4 regions of the Intrasporangium mesophilum genome follow, and region 1 is predicted to be linked to each of the others. Evidence: riboswitches for the same ligand, from Rfam matches in the RefSeq annotation. Region 1 holds a riboswitch; each other region holds the start of a gene.

Region 1 (5,411 bases):
TGCTTCATGCCTCCGGAGAGCTCGTGGGGGTAACGCTCCTCGAAGCCGCCGAGACCGACGAGCGCGAGGTACTCCCGAGCTCGCTCGAGCCGCTCCTTCTTCCCGAGGCCCTGCTTGGCGAACTGCCGCGCCTCGAGCCCGAACGCCACGTTGCCGATTGCCGTGCGCCACGGAAACAGGGCGTACTGCTGGAACACGATCCCGCGGTCCAGGCCGGGGCCGGTGACGGGGTGTCCGTCGACGAGCACCTCTCCGGCCGTGGGCTGGCTCAGCCCGCCGAGGATGTCGAGAAGGGTCGTCTTGCCCGAGCCGCTCGGGCCCACGAGGGTGAGGAACTCGCCGGCGCGCACGTCGAGCGTGACGTCGTCGAGCGCCCGGAGGACGTGGCCGGCGGGGTCGCCCGCGGTGGGGCGGACCTGGAACTCCTTGGTCACGGCGCGCAGTGAGATGCGCGGGGTCTGCGGGTCCGGGGGTGCGTTGGTCTTCGTGTCGGTCAGTGTGTCGGGCATAGCCGGTCACCCCTCCTTGGCGAGCCCGTTGAGCTCGTTGGTGTAGTAGGAGGCGGGGTCCAGCGGCTTGCCGCCCAGGAAGCCCTTCTCCTCGAGCCAGCTGCCCCAACGGCTGAAGTCCGCATCGCTGACGATGCCGCGCTCGGTGACGCCGACGCTCTTCCAGTACTTCAGGTTGTCCGTCTTCTCGTTGCGGCCGCGCTTGTCGATGATTGAGGTGAACCGGGCGATGACCTGCTCACGTGGCGTGGTGCGCTCCCACTCGATGGCCTTGGCCACGCCCGTGACGAAGTCCCTGGCGGCCTCGGGGTTGCTCTTGATGAAGTCGTTCCGCAGGACGTACTGGCCGCCGTTGAAGGCACCGAAGAGCTCGTAGTCGCTGAACAGGCGACGCAGCCCACCGTCGGCGATGGCGCGGTCCTGGAGTATGCCGCCCAGCGCGCCGACATCGACCTGGTCGCGGCGGATGGCCTGCTCGGTGTCGTTCGGTGGCACCACGACCAGCTGGACCTGCTTGATCTCGTCCGGCGTGAGGCCGTTCTTCTTCAGGTAGGTGTTGATGACCGCCTCGCTGTGCGCGCCGAGCGTGTTGACCGCGATCTTCTTGCCGATCAGATCGCGGGGGGCCTTGATCGGGCCGTCGGCCTTGACGTAGAAGCCGTTGAACGTCTTGGCGTCCTCGCCGTAGTAGTTGATGACGGCCTTGACCGGGGCGCCGGCGCTGATCAGCTTGACGACCGCCCCGGCGAAGGCGCCGCCGAAGTCGGTCTGGTCGGTCGCGGCGGACTGGATATCCTGCGGGCCGCTGATCGTGTTGCCCACCCACTTCAGCTTGACGACCTTGAAGTAGCCGAGGTCGGCGGCGAGCTCGGGCAACGACACCGCGTTGGCGCTGCCCTGGTAGCGCAGGGTCACCGCGCCGGCCGTGTCCGTCTCGGCTCCGGCGGCGGTCGAGCATGCGGCCGCGAGAGAGGTGACCAGCAAGGCCACCGGCAGGGCAACAGTGCGCGAGATGAGGTGCGTCATGGTTTGTTCCTTCTCTGGGGGTGCGGGGGTGCGGGGCGGAGGCGGGGGAGCGGTCGTCAGGCGACGGCAGTGCGCTCGATGTGGGCACCGAGTGCCTGGTGACGCGCGATGGCGGCGAGGAACCCGTGGGTGACGTCGCGCAGCGGGGTCGCCGCCGCCTCGTCGAGCACGGGCGAGCCGTCGTCGGCCCAGGTGACCTGGGAGGACAGGACGAACCAGCCGGGCGTGACGGTGGTGGCGCCGAGGCTGGTCAGAACCGGCCGCAGCGCGTAGTCGATGGCGAGCACGTGGGCCGCGGTCCCGCCGGTGGCAACTGGCAGGACGACCTTGTCGCGGAGCGCGAACTGCGGGAGCAGGTCGAGGAAGGTCTTCAGCAGGCCGGCGTATGCCGCCTTGTAGACGGGCGTGGACACCACGACCGCGTCGGCGTTCGCGATGACCGCGACGGCGGCCGCCACGGCGGGATCGTCGGCGCGGCCGAGCAGCAGGGGCTCCGCCGGCAGGTCGCGTAGCACGAGGCGCGTGACCTGGTGGCCGTGGCTGGTGACCCGCGCGCTGACGTCGGCGAGGACCGCTTCGGTGCGCGATACCTCGGACGGGCTGCTGGAGATGGTGGCGATGCGTGCCATGGGAGACCCTTCGACGGGTGTGGTGGTGTGCGGGCAGTGGTGCGGAAGTGGTGCAGGCGGGGCGGGCAGAGCGAAGGCCGCATGCCGAGCGGGGCATGGCCGAGCAGGGCACGGCCGAGCAGGGCACGGCTGCAGCGAGTCCCGGCAGGGCCGAAGCCGACGTCGCAGGGCCCAGGAGGCACCGCGTTGCTGCGGGGAACGACGACGGTCAGCTGACGGGGCGGTCAGGTGACCGAAGCGTCAGGTGGCGGGGCCGCGGCCGGCGGACAGCGGCATACCTCGTGGTCTCAGGCGCGACAGAGGGCGCTGGCGACGCGCTGCAGGTCGACGTGGCGCCGACCGGTCAGGCGGAGGTTCATGAGCCGTCCTCTTGGACCGAGGCTCTGGTGAGCCTCGCGCTTGCGGCCACCGGTTGGTGGCCACCGGGTCGTCACCCGGAGCACCCCACCGCGAGGGAGGGTTGCTGTCCAGCGAGCCGGGGCTTGGCACTGGATCTCGTGACCTGTCGACGACAGTAGCGGGCTCGCCGCATTTCCTACTAGTTCTCTAGGGAATGTCTCTCATGACGAGACGCCGGTCTCGGGGCCTCCGCCCCGAGTGAGGCTCCGAGCCCCGGCCTGGGGCAGTACAGAACGGGTGGCGAGCACACCAGACCCGTCCTGCAGGCAGTCGCGATGAGCGGCACCCGGAGGGGTTCGCCATCGTCCCTGTCGTCCGCCGAGAGCCGACTGCGGAAGCCAGCCACGCATCCGCCGATCTGGGATGCGGTCAGCGGACGCTCGAGTGCATGGGATGGGAGGGGATGTTGTGGGGCGTGATGACATTGATCTGTGACGGGATGGACTCGATCGGCCCGTCGACAGCCCCGTTGGCTTGCATGATCACGTGACAGGCGCGGCGCATGTCCTGTCGCAGGTCGTGGTGCAGCACGGCGGTGATCTGCCGGTTCTGGATCAGCGACAGGTTGTCACGGTCCAGGTCGTGAGCGATGAAGACCCGGCACCTCCGTTCGACGACCTCGAAGGCGTCCAGGATCGCCCGGTTTCCTCCGCCGATCGAGTAGACCGCGGTGACGTCGGGGTGTTCACGAAGCAGGGAGATGGTCTGGTCCCGGACCGCCGTGTCGATGCCGTCGGTATCGGTGGCCTCATACAGCCTTCGGCCTCCTGTTCGCTCCCGCATGGCCGCTCGGAAACCCATCTCGCGTTCCTCCTCACCGCGGAACGCGGTACGGCTCAACGCGATCAGGATCGCGTCCTCGCCCGTTGGGAGCAACTGGTCCATGAGGTAGGCCGCGGTCGCGCCTGCCGCCCGGTTGTCTATGCCCACGTACGCCACGCGCTGACTCAGCGGGATGTCGGTGACGAGGGTGACCACCGGAATCCCGGTGTCATGCAGCCTGTTGATCGCGTCGCTGACTTCGGGCTCGTCGGGTGCCTTGAGGATGACCCCCATCGAGCCGCGGCGCCCGATGTCGTCGAGAGTTCTCACCAGCTCCCGCGGCCGCGCCTTCTCGCGGAAGTCAAATCGCGACCGGACGACTGCCGGTCGCAGCATGGGCAGCTCGAGCTCCAGTGCTGACTTGACGGCGGCCGAGAACCGGTCGGGAGTCTGCATGACGACATCGACAATGAAGGTGCGGCCGCTGAGACGGAGCTGGCTGCGCTGCCTGTCAAGATCGCTGATCGCCTGTGCGACGTTGGCCGCCGTGCTCGGACGGACCCCGGGTCGCTTGTTCAGCACGCGGTCCACGGTGGCCTCGCTCAGTCCGGACTGGCGGGCGATCTCGCGGATCGGATAGGGGTGGCCCATGACCTCAGTCTGATGGGTCTGTGATGGATTCACAAGGGCCAGGCTAGTCTCCGCGTCAACGCGTGGAGACCGCAGTTCGGTTGCCAGTGCTAGAGATTAGAGATCCATGATGATGGGCTTTTGATGGATTTCGTTTCTTGACCGGCGCACCCCACGACCGTCACGCTGATGGAACTGGACCGCCGCCTGAGCGAGTGAATCGCCCGGTAGTCCGCCTTCGATGTCGATGGACGGAGTTCACGGTGAAGCTGTTGGTTGGTGGCCAGTGGGGCGACGCTGCTTCGGGCCGTCGGGAGGATGTGACGTCGCCCTTCGATGGGTCGGTGGTCGGGTCCGTGCCGGTGGCTGGCGTCGAGGATGTCGACACGGCCCTGGCCGCGGCGGCGGAGGGGGCAAGGGTGTGGCGACGCACCCCGGCGCATCAGCGGATTCGGGTCCTGTTGGCGGCGGCCGACCTGGCGGATGAGCGGGCGGAGGCGATCGCGCAGACCATCAGCGCGGAGGCCGGCAAGACCATCACCGAGGCCCGCGGCGAGACCTCCCGGTCCGGTGAGCTGATCCGGCTGGCCGCCTTCGAGGGGACCCAGCTCTACGGCGACTCGCTTCCGCTCGACGCGAACCCCGGGACGGGATTCGACAAGGTGGGGTTCACCGTTCGCCAGCCGGTCGGAGTCGTGGTTGCCATCACGCCTTTCAACTACCCATCACTGCTGGTGCTGCACAAGGTCGCTCCGGCACTGGCTGCCGGGAATGCCGTGGTGCTCAAGCCGGCCCGTACGACACCACTGACCGCCCTGGCCCTCGCCGCATGCTTCGTCGATGCCGGTCTTCCCGAGGGGGTCCTGTCGGTGTTGACGGGCCCCGGCGCGGAACTGGGCGATGCCCTGGTCGGCGACCCGCGCGTGAACAAGATCTCGTTCACCGGCTCGACCGTCACGGGCACCCGCATCACCCAGAGGGCCGGCGTGAAGAAGCTGTCCCTCGAGCTGGGCGCGTCATGTCCGGTGGTCGTCCTGCCCGACGCCGACATCGACGCTGCCGCTGCTGCCGTCGCTCTCGGAGGTTTCGTCAACGCCGGACAGGTGTGCATCTCCGTACAGCGGGTCATCACCCACCCGACGATCGCCGGTGACTTCCTCGACGCCCTGGTCCCACGGGTGGAGAAGATCAGTACCGGGAACCCGGGTTCCCCCGATACGGTCATGGGCACCCTGATCACGCGTCAGGAGGCCGAGCGCGTCGAGGGGTCGATCCGCGCCGCTGTGCAGGGCGGGGCCACGCTGCTGACCGGTGGCGAGCGAGATGGCGCCATCGTCTCGCCCACCGTGGTTTCGGGTGTCGACCCCCGCTCACCGTTCAGCCAGGACGAGCTGTTCGGTCCGGCGGTCGCGGTGTCGACGGCCGCGGACTGGCAGTCCGCGATCGCGCAGGCCAA
Region 2 (5,411 bases), on a different contig from region 1:
CGACCTCGAGGAGACGATGCTCGACCGCATCGACAAGCAGACCGCACGTCTGGCAGAGAGTGAGATGTTGCCCGTGGAGACCATCCAAGCCCCGTGCGAGCACCTGGAGGACGGCGAGGCCTGCCTCGAGCCTCGGACACCCGAAGGCTGCGAGGAGTGCCTGCGTCAGGGGACGACGTGGGTGCACCTGCGCCTGTGCCTCGAGTGCGGGCATGTCGGGTGCTGCGACTCGTCCGAGTTCAAGCACGCGACCGCGCACTTCCATGAGACCGGACACCCGGTCATGCGCTCGATCGAGCCGGGGGAGTCGTGGCGGTGGTGCTACGTCGACCAGGTCGTCGGCTGAGCGGTTCCGCCCCCGTCACGGGCTGGCCGTGAGCGGCGGCGCCCTGCGACGATCTGGCGATGGCACAGAGCGCGGCCGGGCCGTATACCGACGAGTGCGTCGCCGCGGTCCGTGACGATCCGGGTGGCCGGCTGGACCTGCTGCGCCGCCTCTACGAGGTCCCGCGCCCCTACGACCGCGGCTACCTGCCGTACCTGCGCGCCGCGACGGCGTTCATGCGCTGGCAGCACCGGCGCGGGCTGCTCAACCCGGAGTCGGGTCCGTCGCCAGGGAGCCCCTGGTGGCGCGCCCTCAACGAGGCGCTCCTGCGCGACACGTGCGAGGCCCGGGCCCTGGCCTTCGGCCGGAGCGGCGAGCCCCGCACCCCGGGTGTCGCGGCGATGCTCGAGTTCATCCGAGCGCCCACGGCGACGTCGTGGTACCGCGCGCACAACGTGACGATCGCGACGGCATACCTGGCCAACGAGGCCACGGCCGCCCGCGAGCGCCAGGTCGAGCGCTTCTTCATCAACCTCGTCCTCGTGCGGGTCCTCTACGCGCACGCGCTCGTCGCCAACCCGCGCCTCGCGCTCGCCTGGCTAGCGCCCTGTGGGCGGCTCGTCGGCGACCCGCGGCTCAGCATGACCGGCATCTTCCTGTCGCTGTCGCGCGTGCTGCCGGACCGCTATCCGCTCGAGGGCGACCTCGAGGCGTACGTCGACGCGGAGCACAGCATCGGGCATCTGCTCGACGTCGGCATCATCGTGCCGCGGCTCGGCCCGCTGTTCGAGTGGTCGGCTCTCGCGCTCGGCCTCCCGGGTCTCGACGGGGTGCTCGCGCGCCCGGGAACCGTCCCGGCATACGCCTGGGACCCGCTGGAAGCCTCTGTCTGGCAGACCGAGCCGTCACGCCTGGCCCGGCTGGCCCGCCGTGCGGTGCCTCCGACGCGCCGTCGGACATAGCAACCCGGGGTCGCACGGCTGCGTCGAGCGCGTACGACCCCGGGTGACGTGACGTGGTGTGTCGGACGGTCCCGGCTACGCCTTGGCGGCAGTGAACCCCTGCTCCAGGTCGGCGAGGATGTCGTCGATGTGCTCGATCCCGACCGACAGGCGCACCAGGCCGGGCGTGACGCCGGCTGCGAGGCGGTCCTCGTCGGGGCCCTGCGAGTGGGTCGTCGACGCGGGGTGGATCACGAGCGACCGGACGTCGCCGATGTTCGCGACATGGCTGTGCAGCGTCAACGCCTCGACGAACCTCTTGCCCGCGTCGAGCCCGCCGACGATCTCGAACGACAGCACGGCGCCGGCGCCGCGCGGCGTGTATTTCTCCGCAAGCGTGTGGAACGGGCTGTCCGGCAAGGACGCCCAGACGACCCGCTCCACCTGCTCGTGCTCCGTGAGGTATGCCGCGACCTTGTGGGCGTTCTCGACATGACGCTCGATCCGCAGCGACAGAGTCTCGAGCCCCTGCGCGATGAGGAAGGCGTTGAACGGCGAGGCGGCCGGGCCGAGGTCCCGCAGCAGCTGCACGCGAGCCTTGAGGATGAAGGCGAGGTTGGCGCCGAGGGCGCTGCCGACGCCGAGGTCACGCGCGAAGACGAGTCCGTGGTAGCTCTCCTCGGGCGTGTTGTAGTTCGGGAACTTCTCGGGGTCGGCGCCGAAGTCGAAGCGGCCCGCGTCGACGATGACGCCCGCGATCGACGTGCCGTGCCCGCCGAGGTACTTCGTCGCCGAGTGGACCACCACGTCCGCGCCCCACTCGATCGGCCGGATGAGGTACGGCGTCGCGACCGTGTTGTCGACGACGAGCGGCACGCCGTGCTCGTGGGCGAGGGCGGCGACGGCCTCGATGTCGAGGATCTCTGACTTCGGGTTGGCGATCGTCTCGCCGAACAGCAGCTTGGTGTTGGGCCGGATCGCCGCCCGCCACGAGTCGATCGAGGTCGGGTCCTCCACGAAGCCGACCTCGATGCCGAACTTCGGCAGGGTGTGCTTGAAGAGGTTGAACGTGCCGCCGTAGAGCGACGGCGACACGACGACGTGGTCGCCGGCCTCGGCGATGTTGAGCACTGCGAGCGTCTCGGCGGCCTGGCCCGAGGCGACGAGCAGCGCTCCGACTCCACCTTCGAGGGCGGCGATCCGCTGCTCCACGACGTCGGTCGTCGGGTTCATGAGGCGGGTGTAGATGTTGCCGAACTCCTTGAGCCCGAACAGGTTTGCGGCGTGGTCTGTGTCGTTGAAGACGTAGCTGGTCGTCTGGTAGATCGGCAGGGCCCGCGCTCCCGTCGCGCTGTCGGCGGACTGTCCGGCATGGATCTGCTTGGTCTCGAAGGACCAGCTGGGGCTCGTCGTCATCGGTGTTTCCTCCATCGTTCGACAGGTCTGGTCGCCGATGACCGGGCGCACCCATGCCCCAGGCACCGACGGATCGGTGCGGAAGAGAACTCTCCGCGCTTGCCCACGGCGGATGCCGCGGACCAGGTCCTCACCCGGGGCACCCCACCGCGGTTGGAGGGTTGCCGGCCAGCGAGCCGGGGCTTGGCGCTGGCACTCATGACCTACTGCGGAGTGTAGGCACGCTTCGCGGTGGCCACGCAGGGGGCGTCCTCATGCTGGACGGCGGTCGCGTGGCGTCGATCACTAGGACGTCCTACTAAATCGAACTCGCGAGTAGGATCGCGCCCGTGAGCACGAACGCCGACTTCGACCTGTTCCGTACCAGCGAGGACCACGAGGCACTGCGGGAGGCGGTCCGCGCCGTCGCCGAGGACAAGATCGCCCCGTATGCCGCCTCCGTCGACGAGGAGGCGCGCTACCCCCAGGAGGCGCACGACGCCCTCGTCGCGTCCGATTTCTTCGCGCCCCACGTTCCGGAGGAGTACGACGGGGTCGGGGCCGATGCGCTGGCGACCTGCATCGTCATCGAGGAGGTGGCGAGGGTCTGTGCGTCCTCCTCACTCATCCCCGCCGTCAACAAGCTCGGCTCGCTGCCGCTCATCCTCGCCGGCAGCGACGAGATCAAGCGGACGTACCTCCCGCCCCTCGCGCAGGGCCGGACCACGTTCTCTTATGGCCTGTCCGAGCGGGAGGCCGGCTCCGACACCGCGGCCATGAAGTGCCGGGCCCGCGCCGACGGTGACGACTGGGTCATCAACGGCCAGAAGTCGTGGATCACCAACGCCGGTGTCTCGGAGTACTACACGGTCCTGGCCGTCACCGACCCCGACGGTCCCCGGGGCAGCAACGTCACGGCGTTCGTCCTCGAGAAGTCAGACCAGGGGTTCACGTTCGGCGAGAAGGAGCGCAAGCTCGGCATCAAGGGCAGCCCGACGCGTGAGCTGCACTTCGACAACGTCCGTATCCCCGGCGACCGCGTGGTCGGCGTCGTGGGCGACGGGCTCAAGCTGGCGCTGCGCACCCTCGACCACACCCGGGTCACCATCGGCGCGCAGGCCGTCGGCATCGCCCAAGGCGCCATCGACCAGGCCATCGCCTACGTCAAGGACCGCAAGCAGTTCGGCAAGCGGATCGCCGACTTCCAGGGCATCCAGTTCATGCTTGCCGACATGGCGATGGAGCTCGAGGCAGCCCGCCAGATGGTCTACGTCGCAGCGGCCAAGTCCGAGCGCGGCGACAAGGACCTTCCCTTCTTCGGCGCGGCCGCGAAGTGCTACGCCTCTGACGTCGCGATGAAGGTGACGACGGACGCGGTGCAGCTGCTCGGAGGCGCCGGCTACACCCGGGACTTCCCGCTCGAGCGGATGATGCGCGACGCGAAGATCACGCAGATCTACGAGGGCACGAACCAGGTCCAGCGCATCGTCATGGCCCGCCAGCTGCTCGGGTGACTGCTCCGGTGACGGCTGCTGCTCACTCGGCGCAGGAGATCCGCCGGTAGAGGGTGTAGGGCCCCGCTGAGCGGACCTTCTGCCAGGCGGGTGACCTGTCCACCGCGTCGACCCCCCGGTACTCGTCCAGCGTCACCTTGAGCACCGGGTGCGCCGCCTCGCCGCCGGTGACGGCCCAGTCCACCTGGTGCCGCTGCGCGGCCGCGCAGACCTCCGGGTCGGCGCCGACGGCGTCGAGACGCAAGGACAAAAGGGAGATGTCGCCGGGGTAGTTCGTCTTCTCGGTCGGTACGAGGAGGCGACGCCCACTGACGACGTAGAGGTACGTCGCACCGTTCCACGGGTTTGCGGCGACGACGGCATCCGGGGGCAGTGACGCCGACAGCTCCCGGAGCGCGACCAGCTCGTCGTCGGTGACCCACGACCGGTCGGCCGACGGGTGGAAGTACGGTCGCAGCACCTCCTGGTGGGCGCCGACGTAGAGGATGGTCGTGGCTCCGAGCACGGCGACGGCGCCCACCGCCGCAGCCTCGCGCCGGGTCACGACGCTCCGGACCCGCCGGGCCAGCAGCCCGGACACGAGGTCGCCCAGCCACACCAGAGCGGCGGACGACGCCACCACGGCGGGCAGGATGACGATGGTCTCGATGCGTGGGGTGTCGTTGTACCAGGGCCAGGTGAGGGCGCGCACGAGGCCGTTGTCGACCGCGATGTTGAGCCAGAGCAGGACGAGGGAGAGGACGAGCGCCGCGACGCACCAGCGCGCTCCTGGGTGGAGCTTCACCAGGACCACGCACCCGACAACCGCCAGTGCAGTGAGGACCGGGAGCACCTGCACGCCGTCCGCTGCGAACAGCAGCACGTACTCCCAGACCTGAGGCGCAGAACGGCCGGGTCCGAAGCGGCCCACCTCGAACATCGACTGGCTCCGCAGCGCCCGGGACGCGAGCAGGGCGAGCACCACGGCGAGCCCGAAGCCGGCCACCATGCCGACCGCGAGCCATGGACGATGCACCCGCAGGCTCCAGGCCGACCGGACGACCCGGCCCCCGACGACGAGGGCGGCGAACAGCCCGAAGACGATGAGCGCGTTGGGATGCGCCGTCGCGAGCGCCAGCACGGCCACCAGCACGAGGAGGGCGGCGCGCCAACGGCCCGCGACGGCATACGGCGGCGCGGACTGCACGCCCACGAGGGCCACGAACGCGGCGAGCGACGCTGGGACGAGGGCCTGCC
Region 3 (5,411 bases), on a different contig from region 1:
GGTGGTGGATGGTGGTGCCGGTCGTCGCGGCGCTCACGGTCGCGATGGCGATGGCCGTGCCGACGTACCGGTCCCATGCGTCGCCCAAGGCGGACCGCGACCTCACGGTCATGGCAGCGAACCTGCGCTTCGGGCAGGCGAACCCGCTGCAGCTGATGGACGCCGTGCGCTACCACAGCGTCGACGTGCTCGTGCTCACGGAGGCCACGCCGGACGCCATCCAGGGTCTCGACGACGACGGCGCGACCGCTTACTTCACGCAGCGGGTCGGAACGCCTCGGGCGGACACCTACACCGGCACGATGATCCTCTCGCGCTACCCGCTGAGCCTGCGCAGCGCCGGGACCGACCCTGCCGTCGAGGCGACGCCGAGCGCGCAGCCCGAGGTCGACGTGACTGTCGCCGAAGGCCGGGTGCGCCTCAAGGTGGCGCACCCGATGGCTCCGCTGCGCGGCGCGACGGACCAGTGGCACGCCGGCCTGCAGCGCCTCGACGCCTGGAAGGACGCGCAGCAGGGCAGCGAGCCGGTGCTCATCGCCGGTGACTTCAACGCGGCCTTCGGCCATCCGGTCTTCCGTGACCTCGCGACCGGGCTGATGGACGCCCAGCGGGAGGCTGGTCAGGGCTGGGTGCGCACCTGGCCCTACTCCGACAGCCGTATGCCGCCCTACGTCCAGATCGACCACGTGCTGAGCCGGGGGCTCACCCTCGTCGACGCCGGTGAGATTGCGTACAACCGGGCCGACCACGCGGCCGTGTGGGCGAGCTACGCCCTCCGGAAAGCCGGCTGACCGCCGCCGGGGGGCCGCGCCGTCCCGAACTGGTCGAGTGAGCGCGTCGTCCCACGCCTCCCACGTTGCCGAGGACGCGCTGGTCCGCGCCTCACCAGGGCCGGTCGACCTCGATGTCGCGCGGGTCGTCGCCGTCGAGCACCCAGCCCGCCTCGGTGTGCGACCAGGACGAGACCGGGCCCTGCTCGACCAGCCGGCGGACCGCCGTGACGAGGCGCTCGACGCCCTCCGCCGTGCTGCCCAGCCCGATGCTGGCGCGGACGGCGGTAGCCGGCTGCTCGCCCCAGGGGTCGTCGAGGAGCTCATCGACGAGCAGGTGCGCGCAGAACTTGCCGTCACGCACACCGATCCCGTGCTCGACGGAGAGCACCTGCGACACGAGGGAGGAGTCGAAGCCGTCGACGGTGAAGGCCACGACGCCGACCCGGTCGTGCTCATCATCGAAGATGTGGAGCACCTCGACGCCGGGCACGTCCTCCAGGCCGTCCCGCAGGCGTGACAGGAGCTGCTCCTCGTGAGCCTCGATCGCGGCTCGGTGTTGGCGGATCGTCGCGCACGCCGCGGCGAGGGCGATGGCACCGATGACGTTCGGGCTGCCGCCCTCATGGCGGGCCGGGCCGACCGCCCACGTCGTGCCCTCCTCGGTGACGGCACGGGTGGCGCCCCCGCCGAACAGGTACGGCGTGCCGGCGTCGAGCCAGTCGGACCGGCCCGCGAGGACGCCGGCGCCGTAGGGGGCGTACGTCTTGTGGCCGGAGAACGCGACGTAGTCGGCATCCCAGGCGGCGAGGTCGATGGTGCGGTGCGCGGACAGCTGCGCGGCATCGACGGCGATGCGTGCCCCGTGGTCGTGGGCGAGCCGCGCGAACCGCTCGACGGGCCAGACCTCGCCGGTCACGTTGGACGCGGCCGCGATGACCACGAGCCGGTGACGCGATGGGTGCTCCGAGAGTGCCTCGTCGAGCAGCGCGTGGGCGTCCTCGACCGACTCCGGGACCGGAAGCCGGACCGTGCGGAAGCGGCCCCACGGAAGCAGCGTCGAGTGGTGCTCGGTCCCGAAGACGAACACGGTCGTGCGGCCCGGCAGGGCCCTGGACAGCACCGACCAGGAGTCCGTGGTCGTGCGGGTGAAGACGACGATGTCGTCCGCTCGGGCCCCGACGAACTCGGCCACCTCGGAGCGGGCCTGCTCGTACCACGCGCTCGTCAGGCGGGAGGCGAACCCGGCGCCGCGGTGGACGGAGGAGTACGTCTCCAGCGCCCGGTCGACCGCAGCCTTGACCTCGGTCAGGGCCGGGGTCGAGGCGGCGTGGTCGAGGTTGGCGTAGGTGACCTCGCCCCTCAGGGTGGGGACGCGCAGGCCGGCGCCGACGACGCTCGGCAGCGTGTTCGCCTCCGGCACGACGTGCAGGGCCCGCGTGCGCACGACCGGCGCCGGCGCGCCGCCACAGAGTGCGGTGGTAGGGAGAACGGACATGAGACTGCTCCTGGGTCTGAGGGACCCACCGGATGCAGGCCCGCGCTTGCCGGCCCTCGCATGTCACGAACACCACGAGGAACGGCCAGGTCGTCACCCGGAGCACCCCACCGCGGAGGAGGGTTGCTGGCCAGCGAGCCGGGGCTTGTCGCTGACACTCTTGACCTGGCACGACGATAGGGGGCCCGCCGGAGGCCTGTCCACCCGTCGGTCCGGAGGTGTCGCCATCTGAGACACCGTGCCGCCCCGCGTCGTGCTCTCCTGTCGAGCGCTCCTGTCGCGCCCTCCTGTCCCGCCCTCCTGTCGCCCTGTCCGTCGCGCGTCTGGCCGGCGGACTCCACCCTCACGTCCAGTGAGCAGCTCGTCCCTCTGGCCACTCTGGCCACTCGGTTCGACGGGGCTGCTGGGACTGAGCGCTCACTCGACCTGCGTTGAGGTCGGGGCGTGTGTGTGGTCGTGTGGCTGGTGGGACTGGGCGCTCACTCGACGAGAGGCGGGGGTGGGAAGGACGTCGCGCTCCACGGTCGCGTGGCCTCCCGCCGGGGTGAGGTCACCCCCCGACGTATGCCGCGAGGTGCTCGCCCGTGAGCGTGCCCTGCGACGCCACGAGCTCGGCGGGAGAACCCTCGAAGACGACCCGGCCGCCGTCGTGGCCAGCGCCCGGGCCGAGGTCGATGACCCAGTCGGCATGCGCCATGACGGCCTGGTGGTGCTCGATGACGATGACGGACTTGCCGGAGTCGACCAGCCGGTCGAGGAGCCCGAGCAGCTGCTCGACGTCGGCCAGGTGCAGACCGCTCGTCGGCTCGTCGAGCACGTAGACGTCGCCCTTCTCGGCCATCTGCGTCGCCAGCTTGAGCCGCTGACGCTCGCCGCCGGACAGCGTGGTGAGGGGCTGGCCGAGGCTGAGGTAACCCAGCCCGACGTCGTCCAACCGGCGCAGGATCTGGTGCGCCGGAGGGATCTTGGCCTCGCTGTCGGCGAAGAACTCGACGGCCTCGGCGACGGGCATGGCCAGGACCTCGCTGATGTCCTTGCCGCCGAAGGTGTACTCGAGCACCTGGGCCTGGAACCGCTTGCCTCCGCACTCCTCGCACACGACGGCGACTCCGGCCATCATCGCCAGGTCGGTGTAGATCACCCCGGCGCCGTTGCACGTCGGGCACGCGCCCTCGGAGTTGGCGCTGAACAGCGCCGGCTTGACCCCGTTGGCCTTGGCGAAGGCCTTCCGGATCGGCTCGAGCAGCCCGGTGTACGTGGCGGGATTGCTGCGGCGAGATCCGCGGATCGCTCCCTGGTCGACGACCACCACGCCGTCGCGGCCCGCAACCGAGCCGCGCACCAGCGAGCTCTTGCCGGAGCCCGCCACGCCGGTGATGACGACAAGCACGCCGAGCGGAAGGTCGACGTCGACGTCCCGCAGGTTGTGCGTGCTCGCGCCGCGCACCTCGAGGGCTCCGGACGAGGTCCGGACGGACGGCTTGAGCCTGGCGCGGTCGTCGAGGTGTCGCCCGGTGATCGTGTCGCTCCCGCGAAGCCCGTCGACGGTCCCCTCGAAGACCACCTCGCCGCCGGCCGTGCCCGCGCCGGGCCCGAGGTCGACGACGTGGTCGGCGATGGCGATGGCCTCGGGCTTGTGCTCCACCACGAGCACCGTGTTGCCCTTGTCGCGCAGCTGCAGCAGCAGGCCGTTCATGCGCTGGATGTCATGGGGGTGCAGGCCGATCGTCGGCTCGTCGAAGACATACGTGACGTCGGTGAGCGAGGACCCCAGGTGCCGGATCATCTTGGTGCGCTGGGCTTCTCCGCCGGACAGCGTGCCCGACGAACGATCGAGGCTGAGGTAGCCCAGACCCATCTCGACGAACGACTCGAGGGCGTCACGAAGCGCGGTCAGCAGCGGGGCCACTGACGGCTCCTGCAGTGCGCGCACCCAGTCGGCGAGGTCGCTGATCTGCATGGCGCACGCGTCGGCGATGCTGATGCCCGCGATCTTCGAGGACCGGGCCGCCTTGCTCAGGCGGGTTCCCTCGCACTCGGGACAGGTCGTGAAGGTCACCGCCCGCTCGACGAAGGCGCGGATGTGCGGCTGGAGCGAGTCGACGTCCTTGGACAGCATCGACTTCTGGATCTTCGGGACGAGCCCCTCGTAGGTGAGGTTGATCCCCTCGACCTTGATCTTGGTCGGCTCCTTGTAGAGCAGGTCGTGCAGCTCCCTCTTGGTGTACTTGCGGATCGGCTTGTCCGGGTCGAAGAAGCCGCTGCCGCGGAAGATGCGGCCGTACCAGCCGTCCATGCTGTAGCCCGGGATCGTCAGGGCGCCCTCGTTGAGCGACCTGGACTCGTCGTAGAGCGCGGTCAGGTCGAAGTCCGTCACGTTGCCCATGCCCTCGCAGCGGGGACACATGCCGCCGGTGATGCTGAAGCTGCGCCGCTCCTTCGTCGTCGAGCCGCCCCGCTCGATGGTGACCGCTCCGGCCCCGGAGATCGAGGCGACGTTGAACGAGTAGGCCTGCGGCGACCCGATGTGGGGCTTTCCGAGACGGCTGAACAGGATCCGGAGCATGGCGTTCGCGTCGGTGACGGTTCCGACGGTGGAGCGAGGGTTGGACCCCATCCGTTCCTGGTCCACGATGATCGCCGTCGTCAGCCCGTCGAGCACGTCGACGTCGGGCCGGGACAGGGTCGGCATGAACCCCTGGACGAAAGCGCTGTAGGTCTCGTTGATCATCCGCTGGGACTCAGCGGCGATCGTGTCGAACACGAGCGAGCTCTTCCCGGACCCGGATACGCCCGTGAACGCCGTCAAGCGCCGCTTGGGGATCTCGATGCTGATGTCCTTGAGGTTGTTCTCGCGTGCGCCGTGGACGCGGATCAGGTCATGGCTGTCGGCGACGTGCGCCGTCCCCGACCGCGCTGCGCCCTCAGCCGGCGAGCCGTCGGCCGCCTTCGCGCCGTCCGCGGCCGCGCTCGCCTTCTTCCGTGTCGCCGAGGTGCCGGTCCTCGTGGCGGTGCTCATCGTGTCTCCCTCTCGTCGGCGGGCCCCGGTCGGGCGCGAACAGTCATCCGTCCACCGGCCCAGACGCGCTCGGCGCAGGGCCGTGCTGCTGCGGACCCAACGCTACGTCGGTGCCGGCGCGCGG
Region 4 (5,411 bases), on a different contig from region 1:
CGATCAAGGTGTTCTTCGAGGAGACCGACCGCTTCATCGCCTGGGAGATCGGCCAGGGCCTGCATCGCCCCAGGGCCTCGACCCGACGCGGGCTCGCGGCCTGGTCGCGCTACGCATCGCCGGCGGGGTCCGAGGCATCCTCGGCCACGGTCCCCGGCGCCGCGACAGGACCGACCGTCCCGCGGCGAGACCGAGACTTCACCGGGGCGGCGGCGCCCGGACTCGCGGAAGGTGCGGGCACCCGCGGATCCGACTGGGCCCGAGGTGGTCCTCCTGGCGCCGGACGGACGGATGCAGGGGCTGGGCGTGGTTCGACGGGCACGACCGGTGCCACGGCTGGCGCCGGTGCCACAGCTGGCACCGGTGCCAGCGGCGGTCGCTCGGCGCGCACGCGCCTGCCCGAAGGCATGCGCGGAGCGGCCACGGACTACGTCATGGAGTCGGTGCGCAAGCGCCTCGAGCGCTGACTTTCCACATCCCCTCGCGCAGGCGCTGCTTCGTCCACAGGCGTCGTCCGAGGGGCGGCGCGGTGCCGCCCGGGCCGCCAGGCTCGGGGAATGCCGAAGATCTCGTTGTCGGGTGCTGCCGACCTGTTGAGCATCATCCCGTTCCAGCTGGGGTTCCACCCGTCACGGAGCGTCGTGGTCAGCTGCTTCCACGGCAAGCGGATCGGGCTGGTCGCTCGCCTGGACTTACCTCACGACGACCCTCGACAGGGCAGCCTGCAGCAGGCCGTGACCGAGGCGGTGGCCGTGCTCCTGAGCGAGAAGCCGTCAGCTGTGGCGCTTGTCGGCTTCGAGGACGAGGCCGGTGAAGCCAGCCCACTGATCGATGCGCTCAGTGATGCCATCGAGGCGGACCGCGTCATCGTCCGCGAGCGGGTGGTCGTGCGGGATGGCCGCTGGTTCGACCTACTCAGGGGCTGCTGCCCGGAGGAGGGGCATCCCGTGCCTGATCCGAGCGATGTGCCCGCGGTCGCTTCCTTCGTCGCCTTGGGGCACGCCCCGCTCCGCGGTCGCGACGACCTGTGGCAGGTCTTCGGGCCGCTGGACCAGTCCGATGCCCGGCACGAGCCGATCTCGTCCGGGATCGAGCAGTGGCAGCAGCGGTACGTCGAGGCGGGCGGACGGTGCGACCGGCGCGGTCTCCCAGACGGGTCCGGAGCGGTCTCGGGGCAGCCTGACGGTGGCAGGGATGTCGGCCTGGGCGACGGTTCGGACGAGGGCCTTGTTGACGGTTGGGACAACAGCCGGGACGACGAGTCCGTTGACGTTTGGGACGACGTTTGGGACGACGTTTGGGACGACGGGTCCGTTGACAGTTGGGACGACGGCTGGGACGGGTGGGGCGACGGCTGGGACGCCTGGGACGACGCCTGGGACGACGACTGGGGCGACGGCATGGGCGAAGCTCCCTCGGACGATGCCGAGCGTCTCGCTGCCCTCGAGCGACTCGTGAAGGAGACGCTGGAGGCGTGGGCAGGGCTGCTGCGAGGCGACCTCGAGGGCGCCGCCCTCGAGGACCGGCTCCCAACGATCGTCGGACCACTGCGCGACCCCTGGGTGCGCGGGCTGATCCTTGCGTGGCTCAGGTGTGACCCGGCGCTGCTCGACTCGTGGCCCACAGACCCGGCACAGTCTCTTGCTCTCCTCGTCGAGGCCGTCTCGCAGCCCACGTCCCCGATCGACCCGGGCGTTGCCCTGCTCGAGGGGGTGCAGCCCGGGCCGGGTCGCTCGCGCGCTTCCGTCCACGGCCATGAGCCGTCCGCCGGGGTCGGTAGGGTGCGACGCCCACGGCGCGGCAAGCGCAAGCGGGGCCGGCGACAACGCCGGGCGAGGTCCGGGGCAGCCGGCCAGGAGCTGGGGCCGGCCCGCGCGGCGGCACCCAGCACGGGGAGTGACCTCGGCTGGGATGACTGGGGTGCGGCCGCCGCCTCTCAGGCGATCCAGGCGCGGCTCGAAGCGGTCTGTCGCCTGACTCCGGCGCCACACGCGGCGCCGCTGCTTGCCCTGGTCGCGTCATATGCATGGTGGGGTGGCGACGGAGCGCGCGCCGGGATCGCGGCGGATCGGGCCCTCGAGGCCGAGCCTGACCACGCCCTCAGCCTGCTCATCCGCGAGGCCCTGATCTGTGGCTTGCGGGCCCAGACCGCCGTTGAGTCGTCGTGACTCGGCTCGGCGGCCTCGCCCGAGGCCCGCGGAGCCGCACGAGGATGCGCGCTCCGCACGTGTCGCCTGCCCTGGCCGACGACATGGCTTCGAGTCCATGTCGTGGACCGTGAGGTAAACGGCAGGCGGACGCTCGCGTATGGTGGTCCAAGGTCATGAGCACCAGTGACAAGCCCCGGCTCGCTGGTCGGCAACCCTCCTTCGCGGTGGGGTGCCCCGGGTGAGGACCTGGCCACGCCCGTCCCGGGTGTGTGCAAGCGCGAGCACCTAGGAGCAATCCGCCATGACAGTCACCGACCGGCAGCCGGTCCGAACGCGGCGTCCCGCGCGTCAGGTCGCTTCTGCGGGCCCTGACACGGCCGGGGCCGCGACACCTGTGTTGACGGCCCCAGCTGTGGTGCCGGCGGCCGCATCGGCAACCGTGGATGGCGCCGCCAGGCTGGACGGGGCCTGGCGCCAGGGCGACCCGGTCGGGAACCGGCAGTTCGTCGACATCGGTCCCGTCGAGCTCGAGCGCGGGGGAGTGATCCCCGAGGTCCGGATCGCCTACGAGACCTGGGGCACGCTGAACGAGGCGGCCGACAACGTCATCCTTGTCGAGCATGCCCTGACCGGAGACAGTCACGTCGTGGGCGAGGCGGGTGATGGCCATCTCTCACCGGGCTGGTGGAACAGCCTCATCGGTCCCGGGAGGCCCGTCGACCCCGCTCAGTGGTTCGTCGTGGCGGCGAACGTCCTCGGCGGCTGCCAGGGCACGACCGGTCCGTCCAGCACCTCCACCGACGGCCGATCGTGGGGGAGTCGCTTCCCGTACGTCACCGTTCGCGACCAGGTCGCCGCCGAGCGCGCACTGCTCAACACGCTCGGCGTGCACCGGCTCGCGGCCGTGGTCGGCGGCTCGATGGGCGGGATGCGCGCCATCGAGTGGGCGGTGACCTACCCCGACATCGTCGAGCGGTGCATCGTGCTGGCCTCGACGGCATACGCCACGGCCGACCAGATCGCGTGGTGCCAGCCGCAGCTCCTCGCGATCCGCAACGACCCGCACTTCGCCGAAGGCGACTACTACGACTCGCCCCGGCGTCCGGAGGCCGGGCTTGGTCTCGCGCGCCGGATCGCACACATCACCTACCGCACGGAGACCGAGCTGAGCGCGCGCTTCGGCCGTGAGGCACAGCTCGGGGAGGACCCGCTGCGCGCGGGCGACCGGGGCCGCTTCGCGGTCGAGTCCTACCTCGACCACCACGCCGGCAAGCTTGCGCGACGGTTCGACGCCAACTCCTACCTCGTGCTCACCGAGGCGATGAACTCCCACGACGTGGGTCGCGACCGCGGTGGGGTCGCGGCCGCGCTGGCGAGGGTCACGGCTGACTGCACCGTGGTCTCGGTCGACACAGACCGCCTCTACCCGCCGCGGCTCTCGGACGAGCTCCATATGGCCCTGCCCCGGTCTTACCGCAGGCACATCCGGTCCGACTTCGGACACGACGGCTTCCTCATCGAGGAGGAGCAGGTCGGCCGGATCGTCGCCGAGGCCCTTTCCCGGTCGGCTGGCTGACCAGCAGGCGGAGCAGCCCGCTGTTCGGTCGATGAGCGGCCGCCGGAGCGGCCGGCTCCGCGGTCGCTCGCGGGCTGGTCACAGTCACTCTGCGAGCACCGCCGCGCCGCGCGCCGCGGACCCCGATTTCGGGTACGGTTCGAGCACTGGTTGTTTCCGTCCCAAGGAGGTCCGGGGAAGTGGCCATCGTCGTTGGTTATGTCGCAACCAAGGAAGGTCGCGCGGCGCTCAAGCGAGCGGCCGAGGAGTGCGTCCTTCGAGGTACGAAGCTTGTCGTCATCAGCTCCCACCGGGGCGGCAAGGACTTCGACGCCGACGAGGCCAGCATGTTCGAGGGCGAGCTCTCACGCGTTCAGGCGATGCTCGAGGAGCAGGGGCTGCAGCACGAGGTGCGCCAGCTCGTGCGCGGCAACGACCCCGCCGAGGACCTCATCAGCGTCGCTGAGGAGGAGAACGCCGATTTCATCGTCATCGGCCTGCGCCGCCGTAGCCCGGTCGGCAAGCTGATCCTCGGCTCCAACGCCCAGCGCATCCTGCTCGACGCGAGCTGTCCCGTCCTGGCCGTCAAGGCCCTCTGAGCCCTTTCACGACGAGGCCGACCCAGGGCCAAGATCGCGGGAGGGCGCCCTGGGATCGGGTGGTCGAGAACCGTCGTCCAGCCGGTGTTGCGGTCGATCGTCGCCATGTGTGGGCGCGCGGATGCGTCGTGCGTTCGCCCGGATGCCGAACAGCGCTTTATAATGTCGGAGTACCGGAATGCACGAGGCGCGACCGAGAGATCGACTCAGGGATCGACTCCGACTGGCCAAGCTCCCCCGGCACGAACCCCCATTCTCGTTCGTTGTGATGATGCATGCCCGGAGTCGGAGCGATCATCTGACGAGACCCGCGACGAAAGGCGACTGCATCCGTGCCGAAAGCAACAACCGCTGGAGCTCCCAAGACCCTGCCGAAGGTGTTCCAGCACGAGGCGATCATGCAGCTCCTGGTCAAGGGGACCAGCAACGGGACCATCACCGGCACGGAGATCGCGCGCGCCCAGGCCGAGGCCGACCTCGACCTGAAGCAGATGAAGCCGGTACTGACGACGCTCGAGGCACACGACATCGAGATCGTCGTCGACGCGCCGCACTCCAGCACGAAGAAGACCCGCACTGGGACCAAGGGAGGCACAGTGGCCACCGCACGCAGCACCACGGCCGCGGCTACGAAGACCGCGACCAGCCGGACGACCGCACCCACGAAGGCCGCCGCCAAGAAGACCACGGCGAAGGCGACGGCCGCTCCTGCGACCAAGAGCGCGGCCGCGGCTGACGAGGCCGAGGTCAGCAAGACTGCGACCAAGTCGGCAGCGAAGGCAACGCCTGCCGCCAAGAGGGCCGCGACGAACGCCGGCGTCGCCAAGGCGGCCGCCAAGCCCGCGGTCAGGAAGACCGCGGCGAAGAAGGCGGCGACCAAGGCCGCCGCCAAGACCACCGATGCGGTTGACGCGACGGGCGACGCCGAGGACGAGGTCGAGGCCGGCGAGGCCGAGCCTGACGACGCGCCGGACGGTGAGCTCGAGGACGTCGAGGTCACCGACGAGGCGGTAGAGGCGGAGGAGCCCGAGGCGGAGGCAGAGGACCGCGAGGAAGGCGACGACGAGGACCGGCCTGCAGCGAGCGCTCCCGCGGCGGAGGAGTCCG

The links. Region 1 has a riboswitch for S-adenosylmethionine ahead of ACYVLP_RS05820 (putative leader peptide). Riboswitches for the same ligand answer to the same signal wherever they lie in the genome.
Region 2: another riboswitch for S-adenosylmethionine. It lies ahead of ACYVLP_RS22435 (bifunctional o-acetylhomoserine/o-acetylserine sulfhydrylase); the one in region 1 lies ahead of ACYVLP_RS05820 (putative leader peptide).
Region 3: another riboswitch for S-adenosylmethionine. It lies ahead of ACYVLP_RS10985 (aminotransferase class V-fold PLP-dependent enzyme); the one in region 1 lies ahead of ACYVLP_RS05820 (putative leader peptide).
Region 4: another riboswitch for S-adenosylmethionine. It lies ahead of metX (homoserine O-acetyltransferase MetX); the one in region 1 lies ahead of ACYVLP_RS05820 (putative leader peptide).

What each region holds. Positions count from the first base shown of each region.
Region 1 covers NZ_BAAGRF010000005.1:13,923-19,333, forward strand. The annotation lists gene ACYVLP_RS05805 (ABC transporter ATP-binding protein) at 1-509, opposite strand, end outside; gene ACYVLP_RS05810 (ABC transporter substrate-binding protein) at 516-1,535, opposite strand; gene ssuE (NADPH-dependent FMN reductase) at 1,592-2,164, opposite strand; gene ACYVLP_RS05820 (putative leader peptide) at 2,452-2,523, opposite strand; SAM riboswitch class IV at 2,555-2,667, opposite strand; gene ACYVLP_RS05825 (LacI family DNA-binding transcriptional regulator) at 2,933-3,976, opposite strand; gene ACYVLP_RS05830 (aldehyde dehydrogenase family protein) at 4,219-5,411, shown strand, end outside.
Region 2 covers NZ_BAAGRF010000029.1:566,376-571,786, reverse strand. The annotation lists gene ACYVLP_RS22445 (Na+/H+ antiporter) at 1-346, shown strand, start outside; gene ACYVLP_RS22440 (hypothetical protein) at 406-1,287, shown strand; gene ACYVLP_RS22435 (bifunctional o-acetylhomoserine/o-acetylserine sulfhydrylase) at 1,363-2,682, opposite strand; SAM riboswitch class IV at 2,773-2,886, opposite strand; gene ACYVLP_RS22430 (acyl-CoA dehydrogenase family protein) at 3,012-4,175, shown strand; gene ACYVLP_RS22425 (DUF6541 family protein) at 4,198-5,411, opposite strand, start outside.
Region 3 covers NZ_BAAGRF010000012.1:52,793-58,203, forward strand. The annotation lists gene ACYVLP_RS10980 (endonuclease/exonuclease/phosphatase family protein) at 1-791, shown strand, start outside; gene ACYVLP_RS10985 (aminotransferase class V-fold PLP-dependent enzyme) at 883-2,268, opposite strand; SAM riboswitch class IV at 2,306-2,434, opposite strand; gene ACYVLP_RS10990 (ATP-binding cassette domain-containing protein) at 2,819-5,287, opposite strand.
Region 4 covers NZ_BAAGRF010000029.1:84,481-89,891, reverse strand. The annotation lists gene ACYVLP_RS20345 (YkvA family protein) at 1-467, shown strand, start outside; gene ACYVLP_RS20340 (DUF4192 family protein) at 558-2,168, shown strand; SAM riboswitch class IV at 2,320-2,434, shown strand; gene metX (homoserine O-acetyltransferase MetX) at 2,452-3,726, shown strand; gene ACYVLP_RS20330 (universal stress protein) at 3,906-4,304, shown strand; gene ACYVLP_RS20325 (RNA polymerase sigma factor) at 4,637-5,411, shown strand, end outside.